2 linked regions of the Phreatobacter oligotrophus genome follow. The protein of the gene in region 2 interacts with the protein of the main gene of each other region in a pairwise test. Links are inferred from orthologs where the notes say so. Each region holds a gene or a part of one and is shown on either strand. Other genes may lie near its edges. The genes, in order: cysE and cysK.

The links.
Region 1: the proteins of cysK (region 2) and cysE interact in binary tests that used the Escherichia coli proteins (3 or more experiments, as listed by UniProt). The link is inferred for Phreatobacter oligotrophus from one-to-one orthologs.

Annotation. Positions count from the first base shown.
Region 1 is NZ_PZZL01000003.1:489,903-493,114, reverse strand. What follows is about bases 235-3,129. They hold cysE (serine O-acetyltransferase), read left to right. Parts: upstream 235-1,202; coding sequence 1,203-2,057; downstream 2,058-3,129. Other genes in these bases: C8P69_RS09440 (long-chain-fatty-acid--CoA ligase), read left to right, coding at 2,270-3,129; rpoN (RNA polymerase factor sigma-54), read left to right, coding at 235-800. In the rest of the region: more of rpoN, read left to right, coding at 1-234; more of C8P69_RS09440, read left to right, coding at 3,130-3,212.
Region 2 is NZ_PZZL01000006.1:180,428-183,671, reverse strand. The notes cover bases 135-3,061. They hold cysK (cysteine synthase A), read right to left. Parts: upstream 2,124-3,061; coding sequence 1,146-2,123; downstream 135-1,145. Other genes in these bases: C8P69_RS15315 (PaaI family thioesterase), read right to left, coding at 2,857-3,061; C8P69_RS15320 (cupin domain-containing protein), read left to right, coding at 2,368-2,850; C8P69_RS15330 (flavin reductase family protein), read left to right, coding at 463-1,179; C8P69_RS15335 (hypothetical protein), read left to right, coding at 135-369. Also shown: more of C8P69_RS15335, read left to right, coding at 1-134; more of C8P69_RS15315, read right to left, coding at 3,062-3,244.

The sequences.
Region 1 (3,212 bases), on a different replicon or contig from region 2:
TGGTCGGCCATCTCGACCTCCTGGCGAAGCGCGACTACGCCCAGCTCCGCAAGCTCTGCGCCGTGGACGAGGAGGACCTCGCCGACATGGTCGCCGAGATCCGCCGCCTGAACCCCAAGCCGGGCCTCGCATTCGGCTTTGCGCCGGTGCAGCCGCTCGTGCCGGACGTGATGGTGCGCGCCGGCCCGGATGGCGGCTGGATTGTCGAGCTGAACAGCGAGACGCTGCCGAAGGTGCTGGTCAACCAGAGCTACTACGCGCGGGTGTCGAAGACGACGAAGAGCGACGGCGAGAAGGCCTTCCTCGCCGATGCGCTGCAGACCGCGACCTGGCTTGCCCGCGCCCTCGACCAGCGCGCCCGCACGATCCTGAAAGTGGCCACCGAGATCGTCCGCCAGCAGGACGCCTTCTTCGCCCTCGGCGTGCAGTATCTGAGGCCCTTGAACCTCAAGACCATCGCCGACGCCATCGGCATGCATGAATCGACCGTGTCGCGCGTCACCTCGAACAAGTCGATCGCCACCAGCCGCGGCATTTTCGAGATGAAGTACTTCTTCACCTCGTCGATCGCGAGCTCGGAGGGCGGCGAGAGCCATTCGGCGGAAGCCGTGCGCTACCGCATCAAGCAGATGATCGATGCCGAGACGCCGGACGACGTGCTCTCGGACGATGCGATCATGGACAAGCTCAAGGACGCCGGCATCGACATCGCCCGCCGCACGGTGGCGAAGTATCGCGAGGCCCTGCGCATTCCCTCCTCCGTGCAGCGCCGGCGCGAGAAGCAGGCCATGGCGGTGTGAGGCGCTGGCCTCTGTCCGCATCTGTCGCTGCATCAAGGAAGTGCGTCCTTCGAGGCTCGCTGCCGCTCGCACCTCAGGATGAGGAATGGGGTGACCTGCAGGGCGGATCGAACTGGGCTGCCGCCCTTTTGCGTGCAAATCTCCGTCCATCCTCATCCTGAGGTGCGAGCCGCATGATGCGTCAGCATCAGCGGCGAGCCTCGAAGGACGCACTCGCGCTGTGCAATGCGCGCCGCTGTCACGAGGATCAATCACCTCTCGACAAGGCAGGGAACGGAAAGGTCATTCCGTCGTTCACCGCGTTCGCAGACGACCATTCTATCCCGTCGAATTGACTTGAATCGGCGTCGTACGGAGGTCTTATTCCCCCTCCAAGCTGATCCTGCGGAGGATTTTTCCCTCATGGCCAAGCCGCAGACCACCGGCACCGTCATCCCGCTGCCGTCCGACACCGCCGACCTCGCCTGGCACCGCCTGCGCACCGAGGCCGAGGCGAGCGCTGCCGCGAATCCCGAGATCGCCACGCTGGTGCTGCGCACCATCGGCCGCGCCTCGTCCTTCGAGGATGCGGTGGCCCGCCGCGTCGCCGCCCGCCTCGCCACGTCGGACGTGCCGGCGGATGTGGTGCACGACGCCTTCACCGAAGCGCTGGAGGCCTCCCCGGCCATCGCCGAGGCCATGCGCGCCGACGCCGCCGCGGTGATCGACCGCGACCCGGCCGCCGACCGGCTGATCGAGCCGGTGCTGTTCTTCAAGGGCTACCACGCCATCCAGGCGCATCGCGTCGCCCATTGGCTGCTCGGACAGGGCCGCCGCGACTTCGCGCTCTACCTGCAGAGCCGCTCGTCGGAGGTCTTCCAGACCGACATCAACCCGGCCGTGCGCATGGGCAAGGGCGTGTTCCTCGACCATGCCACCGGCCTCGTCGTGGGCGAGACGGCGGTGATCGAGGACGACGTCTCGATCCTCCAGGGCGTGACGCTGGGCGGAACCGGCAAGGAGGCGGGCGACCGCCATCCGAAGATTCGCCGCGGCGTGCTGATCGGCGCCGGCGCCAAGATCCTCGGCAATATCGAGATCGGCCGCTGCGCGCGCGTCGCCGCCGGTTCGGTGGTGCTCCAGCCTGTCGCGCCGAACACGACGGTCGCCGGCGTGCCGGCCAAGCCCGTCGGCACGGCGGGCTGCGCCGAGCCCTCGCGCTCCATGGACCAGATCCTCGCCCGCGAGGCGGTGGACGGCTTCAACTACGTGATCTGACGCCTCCCCTCAGACATCCCCGATGCAAGGCCCGCGCTGCCCGGCGCGGGCTTTTGTCGTCCCGACCCCTCCCCCGTCCGGCGCGGTTGCAGCGGGGCGTTTCATGGTGAGAAATAGCGCTTCATGAATGAGCCCGGCACCACCGGGGCAGATGGGGCGGACGGCATGACGGGCATGGCAGGCCATCGTGGGGCGAGGCGGGGGACCGCGCCATGACGATGCAGCTCACCCTTGCCCTGCACCGGGCGCAACGGCTGTTTCCGGACAAGACCGCCGTGGTCTTCGCCGAGCGGCGCTGGACCTACACGCAGTTCCTGGACCGGGTGGCGCGGCTCGCGGGGGTCCTTAAGGGTCTCGGCTTCCAGCCGGGCGACCGCGTCGCCATGCTCTCGCATTCCTCCGACCGCTACCTCGAGTTCTTCTTCGCGGCCTTCTGGGCCGGCGGCATCGCCGTGCCGGTCTCCACCCGCTATGCGCTGCCGGAGACGACCTTCCTCATGCAGGATTGCGGCGCCAAGGTCCTTCTCGTCGGCGACGACTTCGTCGAGATGGCCGAGGCCCTGAAGCCGCAATGCCCGGACCTCGCCCACATGATCCATGCCGGCGAAGGGCCCTGCCCGGCCGGCATGATCGCCTATGACGCGGCTCTGGCGGGCGCGGAGCCCGCCCCGGACGCGCGGCGCGGCGGCGACGACATCGCGGTGCTGTTCTACACGGGCGGCACGACCGGGCGCTCCAAGGGCGTCATGCTCACCCATACCAACTGCATGGCCAATTCCTTCGGCGGCATGGTCCACACCAAGCTCGACAGCTCGGTGGTCGGGCTCCATGCCGGGCCGCTCTATCATGCGGCCGCGGGATCCCGCGTCTTCACCAACACGCTGCTGGGCGCGACCCATGTCGTCATTCCGCGCTTCACGGTGAAGGGCGTTCTGGAGGCCATCCAGACCCATCGGATCACCATGACCTCCATGGTGCCGACCATGATGACGATGATCCTCAACGAGCCGGATCTCGACCGTTACGATCTCTCCTCGCTGCAGCTCATCGGCTATGGCGGCGCCCCCATGCCGGTGGCGACGCTTGAGGCGCTGATCCAGCGGCTGCCGCATGTCCGCTTCGCCCAGGCCTATGGCATGACCGAGCTCTCCCCGG
Region 2 (3,244 bases):
ATCGCGCGCGTCTCGGTGACCGGCGCCATGACCCATGCGCCGGAGATGATCCCGCCGGTCAACCGGCTGGAGCAGACCGATCCGAGCTTCAGCTTCGCCTATGCGATGCAGGTGGCCCGCCGGCTCGACATCATGCCGCTCAACCTCGCGGGCATGCCGGAGGACATGAGCCCGGCCGTCGTGCCGCGGCTCGGCACGCGCGTGCAACTCGCCGACGGGCAGGTGGAGATCGCCATGCCGCTGCAGGCCTATCGCGCGCCGGTCGTCTTCCGGATGGTGCGCAGCCCGCAGGGCCGCTGGCGGGTGCAGCAGGTGCTGCCACCCGGCGGCCACGTGGAGTCGCTACCCTTCGGCCTGCCTACGGATTGAGCCGCTCGCCGCCTGAGAAATCGGGTGGATGAAACGGGTGTCGCATCGTGCCCGCGCGGGGTTTCCTGCTGCTGACCAGCACGGAGACCCGTCATGACCCTGACCACACATCGGCCGATCGAACCAGCCATTCTCTATCTTGGCACCCCGGTCGTGCTGGTCACCAGCCTCAACCCGGATGGTAGCGCCAATGTCGCTCCGATGTCCTCTGCCTGGTGGCTCGGCTGGACCTGCCTGCTCGGTTTCGATGCAACCTCGCAGACGCCGCAGAACCTCATTCGCACCGGCCAATGTGTGCTGAACTTGCCGGGACCCGAATGTGTCGGCGCTGTCGACAGGCTCGCCTGCCTGTCGGCCTCCGATCCCCTCCCGCGCCATAAACAGATGCTCGGCTACCGGTCCGAGGCGGACAAGTTCGCTGCGGCGGGGTTGACCGCCGTTCCATCGGAAAGCGTCGCCCCGCCGCGGATCGCTGAATGTGCGATCCAGCTTGAGGCGGTCGTGGAGGAGCATCGCACCATCGGGAGCAATGACCCGCGACTGCTCGTCCCCTCGGTTGCGGTGGAAGTGCGGATCGTCCGCGCCCATGCGGCGGAGGCGATCCTGTCGGCGGAGTTCGAGAACCGGATCGACGCGGCTCGCTGGCGCCCGCTCATCATGACGCTGCGCCAGTTCTTCTCGACCGGCGAGCCGATCCACGGCTCCCGCCTCGCCGTCGTACCGGAGGAGGCCTATACCGGGCGGACGCCCCGGCGCCGGGCGCCGGGGTCCTTGGCTCAGAGCCCGTCGAACAGCGCCGTGGAGAGGTAGCGCTCGGCGAAGCTCGGGATGATGACCACGATGGTCTTGCCGGCATTTTCCGGACGCTGTCCCAGCGTGATCGCCGCCTTCACCGCCGCACCGGCGGAGATGCCTGTGGGCACGCCCTCGAGGCGGGCGAGCTCGCGGGCCTGGGCGAAGGCCTCGTCGTTGGAGACCTGGACCACCTCGTCGATGACGCCGCGGTCGAGGATGTCCGGCACGAAGCCGGCGCCGATGCCCTGGATCTTGTGCGGGCCGGGATTGCCGCCCGAGAGGACGGGGGAATCCGTCGGCTCGACCGCCACGACCTTCACCGTCGGTTTGCGCGCCTTGAGCACCTGGCCGACGCCGGTGATGGTGCCGCCGGTGCCGACGCCCGAGACGAAGATGTCGACGCCGCCCTGGGTGTCGTTCCAGATCTCCTCCGCGGTGGTGTGGCGGTGGATCTCCGGGTTCGCCGGGTTCTTGAACTGCTGCGGGATGATGGCATTGGGGTTCGCCGCGGCCAGTTCCTCGGCCTTGGCGACGGCGCCCTTCATGCCCTTCGGGCCTTCGGTGAGCACCAGCTCGGCGCCGAGCAGGGCGAGCATCTTGCGGCGCTCCACCGACATGGTCTCGGGCATGACGAGGACGAGGCGGATGCCGCGGGCGGCGGCAACGAAGGCCAGCGCGATACCGGTATTGCCGGAGGTCGGCTCGATCAGAACCGTGTCCTTTGTGATCTTCCCCGCCGCTTCCAGCGCGTCGATCATGGCGACGCCGATGCGGTCCTTGACGCTGGCGATGGGGTTGAAGAACTCAAGCTTGGCGAGGATCGTCGCCTTGACGCCATGGGTCTCGGCCAGGCGGTCGAGCCGCACCAGGGGCGTGTCGCCGATGGTCTCGGTGATGGAATTGTAGATGCGGCCGCGGCCGGGCTTGCGGGTCTTCTCGGGCGAGACGTGAGCGGTCATGGATGCCTCCCTGTATGGGCCCAATCTAACGATGCGTGGAAGGAAATTCTACGAATGGTGACGATGGGCCAAAAATAAGAACGATCGTTCTTGAGATCGGGTCCGGTGGGGAACGGGCTTGTTTTCAAACCGGCAGGGCGAGGCAGCCTCTCCCCCTGGCGGGGCTGGCTTGCGGCGGCGGGGATCGACCGCTGCGATGCATGGCGCGAAGCTTGGTCGGCATCGCTACGGGGAGAGGAATGCCATGAGCCAGCAGCCGATCCGGGCCAACGCCGTCCGCGCCGCCGATGTTCCGCCGCGCACCAAGCCGTCCAACTATCCCGAGCCGTTCTTCTCGCGCATGGCGGGGCGCACCAAGCGCCCGCTCGGCGACCTGTTCGGGCTCACCAATTTCGGCGTGAACCTGACGACGCTCGCCCCCGGGGCCATGTCGGCGCTGCTGCACCGGCACACGACGCAGGACGAGTTCGTCTATGTGCTGGAGGGCGAGCTGGTGCTGGTGACGGATGAGGGCGAGACGCCGCTGAAGCCGGGAGACTGCGCCGGCTTTGCCAAGGCGGGCATCGCCCATCAGCTGGTGAACCGGTCGGATGCACCGGCCACCTATCTGGAGATCGGCGATCGCACCCCCGGCGACAGCGCCAGCTATCCGCAGGACGATCTCGTGGCGGTCCTGCAACCCGGCGGGACCTGGGCCTTCACCCACAAGGACGGCACGCCCTACTGAGCCGCCTCAGAGGATCATCTGCGTCTGGGTGACGAGGGCGACCGGCTTGCCGTCGCCCCGGTTGATCCGTGTCTGCCAGACCTGGGTGCGGGCGCCGCGATGGACCGGCGTCGCGGTGGCGGTGAGCGTGTCGCCGACCGGACCGGCGGCGAGGAAGTTGGTCTTGCTCTCGATGGTCGTCGTGCCCTTGGCGCCGGGCGGCAGGTTCAGGAAGGTCGCGGCCGCTCCCACCGTGTCGGTCAAGGCCATGAGCGCACCGCCATGGACGATGGAGCCTGCGGTGCAGAGGTCCTCGCGTACGACGAGGGTCGCGACCACCTCGTCTGCCGACGCCGCGGTGAAGGTCACGCCCATGAGGGTTGCGAAGGGCAGGGGATGGGCGGCGAGGCGGTCG